DNA from 3 places in the Eubacterium sp. An3 genome. Region 1 is predicted to be linked to each of the others. Evidence: riboswitches for the same ligand, from Rfam matches in the RefSeq annotation. Region 1 holds a riboswitch; each other region holds the start of a gene.
The links. Region 1 has a riboswitch for FMN ahead of B5F87_RS16730 (FGGY-family carbohydrate kinase). Riboswitches for the same ligand answer to the same signal wherever they lie in the genome.
Positions count from the first base shown of each region.

Region 2: another riboswitch for FMN. It lies ahead of ribD (bifunctional diaminohydroxyphosphoribosylaminopyrimidine deaminase/5-amino-6-(5-phosphoribosylamino)uracil reductase RibD); the one in region 1 lies ahead of B5F87_RS16730 (FGGY-family carbohydrate kinase).
Region 3: another riboswitch for FMN. It lies ahead of B5F87_RS04915 (ECF transporter S component); the one in region 1 lies ahead of B5F87_RS16730 (FGGY-family carbohydrate kinase).

Region 1 is NZ_NFIR01000028.1:19,069-23,700, reverse strand. It holds gene B5F87_RS16735 (4Fe-4S dicluster domain-containing protein) at 1-462, opposite strand, end outside; gene B5F87_RS16730 (FGGY-family carbohydrate kinase) at 688-2,253, opposite strand; FMN riboswitch at 2,505-2,655, opposite strand; gene B5F87_RS16725 (FGGY-family carbohydrate kinase) at 2,711-3,526, opposite strand; gene B5F87_RS16720 (uracil-DNA glycosylase) at 3,595-4,146, opposite strand; gene B5F87_RS16715 (XRE family transcriptional regulator) at 4,391-4,632, shown strand, end outside.
Region 2 is NZ_NFIR01000003.1:100,428-105,059, forward strand. It holds gene ribA (GTP cyclohydrolase II) at 1-856, opposite strand, end outside; gene ribE (riboflavin synthase) at 912-1,562, opposite strand; gene ribD (bifunctional diaminohydroxyphosphoribosylaminopyrimidine deaminase/5-amino-6-(5-phosphoribosylamino)uracil reductase RibD) at 1,590-2,744, opposite strand; FMN riboswitch at 2,988-3,118, opposite strand; gene B5F87_RS04775 (sulfotransferase domain-containing protein) at 3,191-4,153, opposite strand; gene B5F87_RS04780 (6-phosphofructokinase) at 4,453-4,632, shown strand, end outside.
Region 3 is NZ_NFIR01000003.1:129,197-133,828, reverse strand. It holds gene B5F87_RS04925 (protease complex subunit PrcB family protein) at 1-9, shown strand, start outside; gene B5F87_RS04920 (SPOCS domain-containing protein) at 139-1,713, shown strand; FMN riboswitch at 1,770-1,917, shown strand; gene B5F87_RS04915 (ECF transporter S component) at 2,069-2,695, shown strand; gene B5F87_RS04910 (GntR family transcriptional regulator) at 2,865-3,542, opposite strand; gene ispE (4-(cytidine 5'-diphospho)-2-C-methyl-D-erythritol kinase) at 3,595-4,491, opposite strand.

The DNA of each region.
Region 1 (4,632 bases):
CAGGTCTGCGATAGCGTTATATGGACAGGCTGCAGCACATTTACCGCACTCTTTACATTTGGAAGGGTCTATGTACGCCTGGTTCATACCGATGGTGATGGCGCCAAAGTTACAGGAATTATAACATGCCTTGCCCATACAGTTCTGACAGTTATTGGTAACTGTATATCTTGCGATCGGACATTCTTCACAGGCCGCCGGAATGACGTAAACAATCTTATGTCCCTTGGAATGATCCGGCTTCTCACCCATCGGCGTTTTGCCCTCCGCCAGATTCACTCTCTGTCTGATGACCTCTCTCTCCTTGTAAATACAGCATCTGAACTGCGCTTTTGGTCCCGGAATCATTTCATAAGGAATCTTTTCTCGTTCCTCCTCAAACTTTCCTTCATAAGCCAGCTTTGCAACTCGATACAGTACTTCATGTTTGATTTTCAAAATTGTAGCATCATTCGTAACCATAAATAATCCTCCTAAATCCTCGTGAATGACTGAAGCCCGCATGCGAACGGCGCATAAAAAGGGCTCGTAAAATACCGTATACTACTAAAGGTTAATTTGTTTATAGTTTAACATTCATAGTCCCATAACGCAAACGCTTTTTAAGAAATATTCTCAATGTATTAAAAAAAATCCACAGTTTATGCCATTCTGTTTTCTTTATTAAAAACAGCATATTCCCACCATTCATTTTTCCGTATCATTTCCCTGTTCCCGCATCTCTTTCAGCACACGAAACGCACCTGCCAGTTCTTTCTTCACCAGACGGTTTTTTTTCTCAAACTGTTCCCGGTAAAAGACATGTTTAATCCTGTCCGGCGCATATTCCTTCCTAATATGAAGATTTCCGAGAAGCGCCTCTTTGATATCCGATACGTCGCCCACCGCATATGCCCCGAACAAACAGTTGGTCATGACGGCTCCCGCCGCATTTTCCAGAGTAATAGTCCGGCTGTCAAGCATGTCTGCCTTCATCTGATTCCACAGGGCGTCCCGGCTGCCGCCTTCTGTGATGGTGATGCGGCTTAAATCAATGCCCGCCGCGCGATACTGATCTGTGATTTCCATATAATCATAGCCTATTGCCTCCAGCACCGCCCGCCAGAGCACCGCCTGGTCTGTGTCCATGGTCATATTGAGAAAACAGCCGGAAGCGTCCGGGATCTCGTTCATGCCGCCGGTAAGATACGGCAGAAACAGCACGCCGCCCGCTCCCGCCGGTACACATTCCGCCTGCCGGCTGAGAGTCTGATAATAATCTCCGTCTTTCTCCTGTCCGCATACATTGTCTTTAAACCACCGCAGCGCCAGACCGCCGGTACGAATATATCCCCAGTAAAAATAAGTATCGGGCAGCGTTCCGCTGTTGAAAATCAGTCCGGCTCCCCGGCGGCTCAGCTCCGGGATAATCCCGCTGGTGGACACGCAGAACATGGAACAGGTTCCGGCCACATCCACCGCCTGTCCCGGCTGCATATTGCCGCTGCCGATCATGGACTGCATGGTATCCCCCGCTCCGGCACAAACGGGAATTCCCGCCGGAAATCCGGTCTTTTCAGCCATTTCCTCTGTGAGATACCCCACGATATCCCACGGCTTCACGATCTTCGGCATCATGGACTCCGGTATGCCAAGAAGTGAAAGCTGCTCTGCAGACCAGCATTTATCCTCCACCTTATATCCAAGACCCCAGCCGGACATGGTTCCCCAGTCGATAAACATATCTTCCGCACCAAGACCAGCCAGGTGAGCCAGAACATACGGAGCGTCGTGTACGAACTTCACGCCCTTTTCCTGAAACTCTTTGGAATTTTTCAGAAACCACCGGGCAAAGAGCGCCGGAAACATACAGTTTGCCTCAGGATTACCAGTCTCCTTTCCCCAGATATCAAGATTCCAGCTGTTAATCTTCTCAGCATCCTCTTTCGTCCGGGAATCCAGATAATTGATATACGGCGTCACCGCATTGCCGTCGGCGTCCACGCCGCAGATACCGCATATGATCCCGTCTCCCATGATGGCCCGGACATCTCCGGGCTCCAGATGCTTCTCCTGCATGATGCGGGCACACTCCCGCATTCCCTGAATCGTCAGCTCCAGATACTCATCGCAGTCCATACTCACCCACCCCGGATGAGGATAGGTGAGAGTCGTCGGCGCACTGGATGACGCCACACAGTTCATTTTCTCATCATAGACTGCCACCTTCACACTCTGGGTACCCGCATCAAAACCAAGATAGTATTTCGCCATTTTTTTCTTCCTTTCCCTTGTCCTTTTATGTTCTTAATTGAATAATTCTGTCTGCAGCAGCCGTCCCTTCTTCCACATTGGGAAACCCCTGCTCTGCAGTGACACAGCTCGCCGTCCAGGACAATACGCCGGAAGAAAAAAGAAAAGCTCTGAAATCAACTGCCGCGCAGTCAATCTCAGAGCGTGATTGTAAATCTATTATACACAGCCGCCCCTTCCATGTACAATCAAATGTACAGGAGCGCCTGCTCTCTCATCTTCTACCATCCGGACTATACCGTCGGCTCCGGAATCTCACCGGAATCCTGCCTTTCGGCTCGCGGGCTCGCACAGACTCACGGCGCTTCGCGCCGCCCTGTGATTACCGCCGGTGGGGACTTGCACCCCGCCCTGAAGATCTGTGTTTGTTTTCTTGCTTATTATACCCTTTTATGTAAAGGTTTTCAAGATACATTTCTTAATATCTGAAATCCAGATCCAGAATAGACTTCCAGTTCTCTTTCAGTTTCGGATAGAGGTTGTCAAACTCCTGATATACCTTGTCATAGATGAACGCCATCTCTTCATCCGGCTGATATACTTCTTTACGCATCTTGATGATCTTATCACAGGCATCCACAACGCTCTGGTACTCGCCGGTTCCCACAGCGGCCAGAATGGCAACACCCAGAGCAGCGCTGTTCTCGGAGTTCATATCCGGCAGAGTGACAGGCATGTTGTAGATATCCGCCATCAGCTGACGCCAGAACGGGCTCTTGGAGCCGCCGCCGCACATCCGCATGGTTTCCGGGCGGACGCCGCAGTTGCGGATTCCGGTGAGGATATCACGGAGAGCGTATGTCGCGCCTTCCATGACCGCTCTTGTCATGTCCGCTTTCGTGTGGATGGCTGCCAGTCCCACGAAGGAACCGCGGCAGTTCAGGTTGAAATGCGGTGACTGCTCGCCATTTAAGTATGGAAGATAAATCAGACGGTTGGCGCTCGGTGCGGATGACGCCGCATCCTTATTGATCTGCTCGTATTCCAGATCGTCCGGATAGAAATTATTTCTCCACCATTTGAGAGACGCGCCGCAGGAGTTCACGCTTCCCATGAAATGCCATGCGCCCGGCACCGGCATACAGAAAGTGTACACGGATTTGTTCACATCAAGAACCGGCTTCTCAGAAAACGCAAATACCGTTCCACTGGTACCGATGGTGGTCATGGCCCGTCCCGGAGCCACCACGCCGGTGCCCACACCGCCGGCGGAGTTATCGCTGGCGCCGCCCACAACGGCGGACTGGCAGACAGCCTCTATATCGATGCGCCAACGGCGCGGGAAGTATTGAAACAGTAAAATTAAAGCTCCGAGAGCTTATCGCAGATGGTCCGAAAATCCGCCTCCGTCTCCGGCAGCTTTGCCTCATCTCTGAGAATCGCCGAGGGATGATACACGGCGGTGAGCCAGACGCCCTTCCTGAGCAGAAAGTTTCCATGCTCTCTCGTAATCCGAAAGTCCGGACGGATGATCCGCTGCGCCGCCACCCGTCCCAGACACACGATGATCTTCGGCTTCAGCAGCCATGTCTCATATTTCAGATACGGCATACAGGCCTTCTGCTCCTCCGGCCTCGGATTCCGGTTCCCCGGCGGATGACATTTGATAATATTGGTAATATAGATGTCTTCCCGCGACAGCCCGATTCCTGACAGCAGCCGGTCAAACACCTGGCCGGACTGTCCGGTAAACGGAATCCCGTCCCGGTCTTCATTTCTTCCCGGTCCTTCCGCGATAAACAGAATGGGCGCCTGCAGGTTTCCTCTCCCCATCACTGCCCTGTGGCGGGTCGCAGCCAGCGGACAGCGCCGGCAGTGATCTACAAAATGTTTCAATTCCTCATAAGTATACATATTTTCCTTCCCCTTGACGGCAATCCTGCCTTTTTGGCATACATTTTTTCTTATATAGTTCTATTACATTCCAAAGACATTTTCCTCAGTATACCACCGGAAAAATCCCCCCGCAAGCGGCATGTTAACTTTTGTTGCTTGCCTTTAAACCTCTGATGGATATAATCAGGACTATCAAATGTGTTCGCCGGCACAAAAAACGCGCACGATGCGATGCCTGCGAACAACAAAGGGAGGTCATACTATGATTGAAGAAAATATCCGCCGCCTGCGGAAAAATGCAAAGATGAGCCAGGAAGATCTGGCGGAAAAGCTTTCTGTCGTAAGACAGACAGTTTCGAAATGGGAACGGGGTCTGTCTGTTCCCGATGCGGAGATGGTGATAAAAATAGCCGCTTTATTTAACGTTCCTGTCAGTGAACTGCTGGGTATGGAGACACAGGCTGACGACAGCGCCGCACCACATTCTGCCACAGTCTCAGATAT
Region 2 (4,632 bases), on a different contig from region 1:
CTTTCTCGATCATCCTCATAGCAGCCGCGTACTGCTGACCGCAGTCGCAGCGTCTCGAACCGAGCGCGTCCCCGGTCAGACATTCTGAGTGTACCCGGCAGAGCACCGGCCCGCCGTCGTCCACATTTCCTTTCACGATGGCCACATGATGTTCCCCGTTTAATTTGTTCACATAACCAAAAATCCGAAAATGACCGTAATGAGTCGGAAAATCCGCCTCAGCCTCACAGCTTACAAAACTTTCAGTCCGCCGGCGATACTGAATCATATCCGCTATGGTTATGATTTTGAGGTCATATTTCTCCGCAAACTTCAGCAGCTTTGGTACTTTTGCCACCGCCCCTTCTTCATCAAGGATTCCACAGCGCAATCCCACCGGCCTCAATCCTGCCATCTGTGCCAGATCCACCGCCGCTTCTGTAAAACCTGTACGTTTCAGCACGCCTCCCTGCAGCGCCACCTTAGGCACTATGGTCCCCGGCCGTCTGAACTCCTCCGGTCCCGCCGTCTCCGCCGCTGCGGTCATCACAGTCAGAGAACGATCCGCCGCCGAAGCGCCGCTCGCCGCATGTACACTGTCAATGGTCACTGTAGAAACAGAACGGGATAACTCCCGGTTCTCCCAAATCTGTTCCTCCACACCGATTTTCCTTGCCACATCTTCAGAAACCGGCATGGTCATGATTCCTTTTCCATGACTTAACATAAAATTCACTGCCTCTGGCGTGGCAAACTGGCCTGCCACCACAAGCGCACCGTCATTTTCCACATCACCGTCATCCACAACGATGACCATTTTGCCCTGTTTAAAATCTTCCAGAGCCTCCTCTATAGTATTGCATCGAAATTCATTCATTTTTCATTCTCCTCGTCTTTTTGTGATGTATGATCATTTGAGTTATGCTTTACCGTCAGAATCCATGGTTTCTCAAAAACTCCTCCGTGATACCCGACTGCGGCTTTTCCTCTTCCCTATTCAAACCCAGAAGCTTTTCCACATATTTGCCTATCATGTCCGTTTCCAGATTAACCATATCCCCGGGTTTCTTTTCAAGAAGAGTAGTATTGGCTCCCGTGTGAGGAATCACTGACACTGCAAAGCTCTTATCATCCACCCGCGCCACTGTGAGACTGATACCGTCAATCGCAATGGAGCCTTTTTCTACGATATATTTCAGGATGTCCGGCGGCGTCCGAACCGTTATCCATATAGCATTATCATCTTTTTCCATGGATGCAATAGTACCCGGAGCATCCACATGGCCCGCCACCATATGGCCTCCAAACCTTCCATCCGCCGCCATAGCCCTCTCCAGATTCACCCGGCTTCCGCTTTTCATTTTCCCCAGGCTGGTCCTCCGCAGTGTCTCATGCATCACATCCACATCATAGCTGTTCCTGTCAAACGATGTGACTGTCAGACATACTCCATTGGCTGCAATACTGTCGCCCACATGGATATCTTCCATCACCTTATCTGCCTGAATGGTGATGACGGCGGAATGAGCCCCCATCCTGATACTTCTTATCACTCCTATTTCCTCGATAATACCTGTAAACATCTCTGTATTATCTCCTTTCCCGTTTTTCTAGCGCACTACCCTGTATTCCAGCAGAATATCCTCTCCAAACTGTCGCTGCCCGCACCGTTCAAGCATCCAGGCGTCCTTTGCCAGCGCCGCGCCGCGGCCTTCCACCGGAGTTTTCGCGTCCGCACCGCCAAATATTTTGGGCGCCAGATAACAATAAACCTTAGATACAATCCCGGACTGAAGAGCGCTCTCGTTGAGCGTGCCGCCGCCTTCCAGCAAAATACCGTCGATTTTATTTTCACCCAGCTTCTGCATGAGACAACTCAAATCTATCATGTTCCGGTGCGGCTCTGCTTCCGTTTCCGGAGGTATCTCCCAGACCGTCACCCCTTTTTTCTCAAGCTGCTTTGCTTTTGTCCGGTTCTCTCCGGGAAGACACGCCACAATGACAGGCTGTTCCCGCGCGGTCTGCACCAGTCTGGATTCCAGAGGAATCCGCAGATGACTGTCACAGATAATCCTCACCGGATCTCTGCCTCCTTTCATGCGGCAGTTCAGCATAGGATCATCCGCCAGCACCGTTCCGATACCAGCCATGATTCCTTTAAAATGATTGCGCAGTCTGTGTACATGATTTCTGGCTTCCTCTCCGGTCACCCATCGGGAATCTCCCGTCCGGCAGGCAATCTTCCCATCCAGTGTCATGGCATATTTCATGGCCACATAGGGGCGCCCAGTGCTGATGTAATGGAAGAACACCTCGTTGACAGCGTCACATTCTTCTTTCAGAAAATGTGGTATCACCGTAATGCCGTGCTCCCTCAATATCCGAAATCCTCTGCCTGCCACCAGGGGATTGGGATCATCCGAACCGACTACCACCGTCGTGATTCCTTCCTCGATAATCGCCTCCGTGCAGGGCGGCGTCTTTCCATAATGGCAGCAGGGCTCCAGGGTCACATAGATGGTGCTGCTTTCCAGACGGTGCCCGGCCGCTCTGGCATGGGCAATGGCATTTCGCTCCGCATGGAGCTCTCCATATTCTTCGTGCCAGCCTTCTCCGAGAATCTCTCCGTCCCGGACAATCACCGCTCCCACCAGCGGATTTGGATTCACATGGCCGCTGCCGCGCTTCGCCAGCTCTATGGCTCTTCGCATATATTGCTCATCCGGATATGGCCCGGCCGCATCTGATTTCTCAATGCCGTTCATATTGACTTCTTCTCCTTTCCGCAATATATATCAGAAAATGTATGATCGGAGCTTCAGGAACAGGAATATTGGCAGATTCTGCCGGATGACTGCAGGGTCGTTTACGATAAGAATCCTGGAAAGATTCCAGAAAGAAATATTTTAAATACAAAAAGCCCTGAAACCAGTCGTACACTGCGACTAATCTCAGGGCTTATCACCGCCATATAAATACACGTAAATAAAATACACGCATACAAATATAAACATCTTCTACCATCCGGACTATACCGTCGGCTCCGGAATCTCACCGGAATCCTGCCTTTCGGCTCGCGGGCTCGCACTTCTCTGTGATTACCGCCGGTGGGGACTTGCACCCCGCCCTGAAGACCGTTTTTCATTTCTTTAGTTATTATAACTCTTTATCAGAGGGTTTTCAAGTAAATCTTTTGTGATACAGGCGCGCACTACGCCGTTCTCCCCCAGCTTTCCGGCACTTTGCGTCCGATCAGCTCTTCCAGCCGGGCAATCTCGTCCTGATAATAGCGGTTAAGAATGCGCCGGGTCTGCGGAAACATTTTGGAACGGTCCGCGTCCCGTTGAATGCACATATTTTGAATCCACCGGAAGAACTTGCGCAGGACATGACGTACCTTAGGGAATCTGCCCAGATGCAGGAAATCTATCAAAATATGATAGACGCCCTGAAAAAGATATATGACTTTGCTTCGCAGGGGTGAAACGGCACAGAACACACTCTCATTACTCTTGATATTATAATTGATTCCGGAATTCTTCTCAACCCGGATAAAATCCAGAATATCTTCCGCAACTCTCTGTTCATCCTCGATCAATTCCTCAAAGAAAACGAACTTCATATTTTCTTTCGGGAAATATTTAAGATATTCTTCAATACAGCAGGCATAATTTCCCTGGGAAAAACAGAGGTATTTCAGTCTCCGGATCATAATGCCTTTCCGGTGAAACCGGCTGTGTAGAATGCTATTCACATATCGGTCAAATGCTGCCGCATGCCCTCTTTTTTTGTCATCCCTTACCGTCCGGCACGGGAGAAATCCCAGAGCAAGAAAATATTTGTAAGCAGAATAGCACCGGTCAGCCGGATCGCGCATGAGAAAAATCAAACGGGTCTCCTCCGGAAAATCCTTCCCGATCTTAGCTGCACAGCCCTGAAAACCCAGTCCGGCATTCACTTCTCCGGCCATCCTCCCGTCCTCTGGCCGGACATGCCCAAAATATCTTTTTTCATACCATTTTTCTCCAAGGAAGAAACGAAATAATGGAACCCTGTAAAACATGGGTTCCTTGACCCCCTCCGTCAGACAGATACCTTCATGCTGCCGCAGGATATCATACAAAGAAGTGGTTCCACATTTCTGGAATCCGATACAAATAAATGCAGGTTTCATCTTTGTTTATGCCCGGGGCTGTCCCCCCGCCTTTCTTTCGTATTTTTCACCTTAATATTAATCCCGGAAGCGGAAATTGATTTTAAAGGTAAGTTATTTTACATAAAAACTGTGTCCGGTCTGTGGTCAAATCGTAAAAAAATCGTAATTTTTTATTATATTTATAAAATATTTTCTTTCTCTCCCTTTAAATAGACAGTCTCCTTTTCATATAGTATAATAATACTATCTTTTTTAACCAATGCTTATTATTGATGTAAGAATCATATGGCATTTGATTCATAATTAGGAGGTACACTATGTCAGGAAAAATCCTTATTGTCGGTCAATCCGGCGGTCCTACGGCAGTTATCAACAGCAGCCTTTACGGCGTTGTCTCGGAAGCCCGCCGTCATCCTGAAGCAATCAGCCATGTTTACGGCATGGTCAATGGCATCGAAGGCTTTTTAAATGATACGATTCTCGATTTCGACGAGATT
Region 3 (4,632 bases), on a different contig from region 1:
GAGGACTGATAAAAGGAGATTCATATATAACGGTGACGGAGAGGCGGGAGTTTCGGGGAGGAACATGATCCGGGATTCCTGTGCATATCGCAGGATTCCCTCGCATATAATGCATAGAAAGGTATAAGGGAGGATTTTATGAAGATTGAAAAGAAAACGGTACAGTCCGGTATTTTAAAGCTGGAAAAAAATGTACAGATTACCATAGATCAGGATATGAATGTGCCGGATACAAAGCCGGATGTGGAAAAGGTGGTGGAGAGCCGAGGAGAGGTTCATGTTGATGAGATTGAAATGCTGACGGACCGCATCCGTATCCGGGGGATGTTTTTGGTTCAGATATTGTATCTCAGCGCGGAAAAAGAGCAAAAAATCTCCTGTATGGAGCATGAGTTCGCTCTGGAAGAATTTATGAACGTGGAGGGTACTCAGCCCACGGATGCAGCGAAAGTATCGGTGGATTTGGAAGACCTGACTGTCTCTGTCATCAATTCAAGAAAATGTGGTGTGCGCTCCGTATTGTTTTTCCACATACATATTTCTGAGACTAAGTTTGTGGAGTGCAGCGTGGGAGTAGAACAAAAAGATAAAGTACAGTGTCTTTATGAATCCACGCCGATGACGGAAGTGGTTCTCTACAAAAAGGATATTCAGCGAATACGGGCGGACGTGACACTGCCGGCAGGAAAGCCGAATATCCGGGAAATCCTGTGGAACTCCATGCAGCTTCGGGATGTGGATGTGCGGATGATGGAAGGAAAGCTTCTGATCAGGGGAGAGCTTTTTCTGTTTATACTGTACCAGAGTGAGGAGGAGCAGGAGCCGGTACAATATTATGACTGGGAGATTCCATTTACCAATGAACTGGAATGTTCTGACAGCCAGGAAAATCTGATTGGAAATATTGCGGTGACTCTGGGCAGTCACCAGTCTGTCATAAAGCCGGATGAAGATGGGGAGCCGCGGAATGTGGAAGTGGATGCGGTTCTCGAGCTGGATTTGAAGGCATATAAGGAATTGCAGATGCCGGTGTTAAAAGATATGTATGCCAATAACCGTAAACTGCGGTTAAAGACAAGACCGGTAAAATTTGAAAATCTCATATTCCAGAATAATGCAAAGACCAAAATAACATACCGGGTAAATTCCGAGGGAAATCCTTATAAGCTGCTGCAGATACTCAATGTAGAAGGAACAGTAAAAATCGAAGATGTTAGATTTGAGGAAAACGGCATCGCTACGGAGGGGCTGATTTTCTGCAGGGTGCTTTATATTGCGGGAGATGACGGCACGCCGATGCAGGCAAAGGAAGTGGTGATTCCATTTGAATATCTGGTTGAAACGCAGTCGGTCAGTCCGTCTAACCGTTGTGAGATCCGCGGGGTTCTGGAACAGATTGGCGGTTATGTGGTGGATGGAAACGAGCTGGAAATCCGCGCGGTGGCAGGCATATATGTGACTGGATTTGCCCAAATGGATATAGATATGATTGAAGATGTGGAAGAGCTGCCGTATGATGACGAGGAGCTGGCACAGATTCCGTCCATAACCGGTTATGTGGTAAAACCAGGCGACACGCTGTGGATGATCGCTAAACGTTATGGAACTACCATAGAAAAAATCCGGCAGTATAATGAAAATGTGGAGGAACCGCTGGAAACCGGACGAAAACTGTTTCTTATTAAAGCTATGGATGCGGTCATCGGGGAGTAAATTTCACTGGAACAGTTGACGAAATCATAGAATAGTGCTATGATAGGAATCAGAAAAATCTGTTTCAGGGCGAGGTGAGATTCCTCACTGGTGGTGACAGGCCAAGACCTTAAGTCCACGAGCCGAAAGCGTGCGTATGCGCGCTGAGGTTGAATGGGTTAGAATCCCATACCAACGGTATAGTCCGGATGAAAGAAACGATAGTTGATTATGTTTTTTTGTTGTCCTGAAATTTATATTTCAGGACTTTTTTTATTGGCGGCAGTTCCATCGGGATTTCCGTTCCACAAAAACTTCAATCAGCGAAATACCTGGCAGATTCTTCGAAAATATTATTTTTGAGGAGGAATTTGCAATGTCAGACGAAAGGATGCGCCGCCCGCAGGCACGCGCAAAAGCAGAAGTACACCCGCAGGCAGGAGCCGGAGCCCTGGAAGGCGTCGGCAAAACGAAGAAAATGGTGACCATGGCAATGATGGTGGCAATTTCAGTGGCACTTGTTTATCTGGTTCATTTCCCGATCATGCCGATGGTTCCATTCCTGGAATATGATCCGGCGGATATTCCGATTCTTATCGGTACCTTTGCATTTGGTCCGGCAGCCGGACTGATGCTTACCGTAGTGACTTCTGTTGTACAGGGATTGACAGTCAGCGCCGGCAGCGGATTTTACGGCATTCTGATGCATATCATCGCTACGAGTGCTCTGGTGGTGACAGCGGGTACTGTATATTACAGCAGAAAAACAAGACGGACGGCATTGATCGGACTTCTGGCAGGTATGGCAGTGATGGCGCTCATCATGATACCGGCCAACATGATCATTACCCCGGCTTTCATGGGCGTTCCGACCGGAACAGTCTGGAGCCTGATGCCGTTTATCATTGCATTTAACGTGATCAAAGCGGGTATCAATGGTCTTGTTACATTTTACATTTACAAAAGAATTTCCAATTTTCTGCACAGCTTTTTAAGCAGATAGATGCGATGTAAAATATGATACGCAGGCAGAGATAAGAAAGACATAATAAAAGGCTTTCGCCCCGGAATCTAAGAACACATTTTCTGAGATTTCCGAAAGGCGGAAGCCTTTTTTGCTGTAATAGGTTTAAATGTTATCAGCCGGATGCCGGGGAAATCTTTCTCCCGGCTTACTCTTGTATTGCCTGAATAACGCCTTCCTGCTGGTTCTTCAGGTGGGTCCGCATGATCTGTTTGGCGGTCTCGCTGTCCTGGTTGAAGATGGCGTGAAGCAGTTGTTCATGTTCCGTCACCAGCACGGAATGCTGCTCGATATCCTTGACATATTCCATGCGGTAGCGGTAGAACTGTTCCCGAAGATTGTTGATGATGGTGATCAGTCTGTCATTGCAGGTCGCCTGAAAAATAGCGTCGTGAAACTGCTCGTCCTTCTCCACAATGTCGATAATATCATTGGTCTGAGCGGCCTCGACAAACTGCCGGTGCGCCTCTTTTAATTTCTCTTTCCCTTCCTCGGTAATCCGCTCGCAGGCGAGAGAGGCGGCAAACTCCTCCAGCACACAGCGGATTTCTATAACGTCCCGGAGGCTTTTTTCCGTAATCTTCGCCACCTGCGCGCCTTTCCGGGGAATCATGATGACAAGTCCCTCCAGCTCCAGCTTCCGGATGGCCTCCCGCACCGGTGTGCGGCTGACGCCCAGACGGTTGGCGAGAGAAATCTCCATCAGACGCTCTCCCGGGGCGAATTCGCCGGTAATGATGGCGCGGCGAAGGGTGTTGAAAACCACGTCCCGGAGAGGAAGATATTCATTCATGGTATCTTTTAAATGGTCCTGATTCTGATTCATATGAAGTCTCCTGTTTGTGTGTGATTTTTAGTGCTTTACGATAAAAAATGTATCAATGTGCCGCCGGTCTCGGATGCAGTGATTTGTTAAAAGGCCGGACCACGGCGGTCTGCCGTACAGCCGGGTGACGCCGGCATGCCCTGGCGGCATGTTCCGCTTCTTCTTTTGAAGTGAAAATACCAAAAACGGTCGGGCCGCTGCCGCTCATCAAAGCGTTCAGAGCGCCGTTTTTCTTCATGATGGTTTTCAACTCGTCAATGGCAGGATAATGCTGCTTCGTCACCTGTTCCAGTACATTTCCCATGCGGTCGGTGACGCCGGTGAGATCGTGGTTTTTAAGAGCGCTGACCATACCGTCAATATCAGGGTGGGCTGTATGTTCATCCAGAGTCAGATGTTCATAGACAAACTTTGTGGACATGGAAAATCCCGGTTTAACTATGAGAAACCAGCAGCCGGGAACCGGAGGCAGAGGGGTGAGAATCTCCCCGATACCTTCGGAGAGGGCCGTTCCCCGCATGATGCAGTAAGGAATATCTGCCCCCAGGGAGACGCCGTATTCCATGAGCTTTTCCTGTGTGATGTTCAGGGAGAAAAGTTGATTCATCCCCACAAAAGCGGCAGCCGCGTCGGTACTTCCGCCTGCCATTCCGGCGGCTACAGGGATTCGTTTTATGATATTTGCGCTGACCCCGTCCTTGATGCCATACTCCCGGCGTATGATATCAATGGCGCGGTAAACAAGATTTTTTTCATTAACAGGAAGATACGGCAGATTTGTCCGCAGAGAAATATTGCCGGAATGATTCCGTTCCAAAATAATCCGGTCGTAAAGCTTGACCGTCTGCATGATCATTCGCACTTCGTGGTATCCATCTTCCCGTCTTCGGATAACGTCCAGCCCGAGATTCACCTTTCCATAGGCTTTCAAATGTAAGGGTTGTGCCATAAAATTGTTCCTCCTGTGTATCTTGTATACATGAATTATATCTTATTTTGGGCAAAAATCAAGAAAAGAAGCGGAAGAAGTGCAAGAGATTACAGGTATATTTTTTCATTATCGACAGATACTACAGGAAAATGCTGTTTT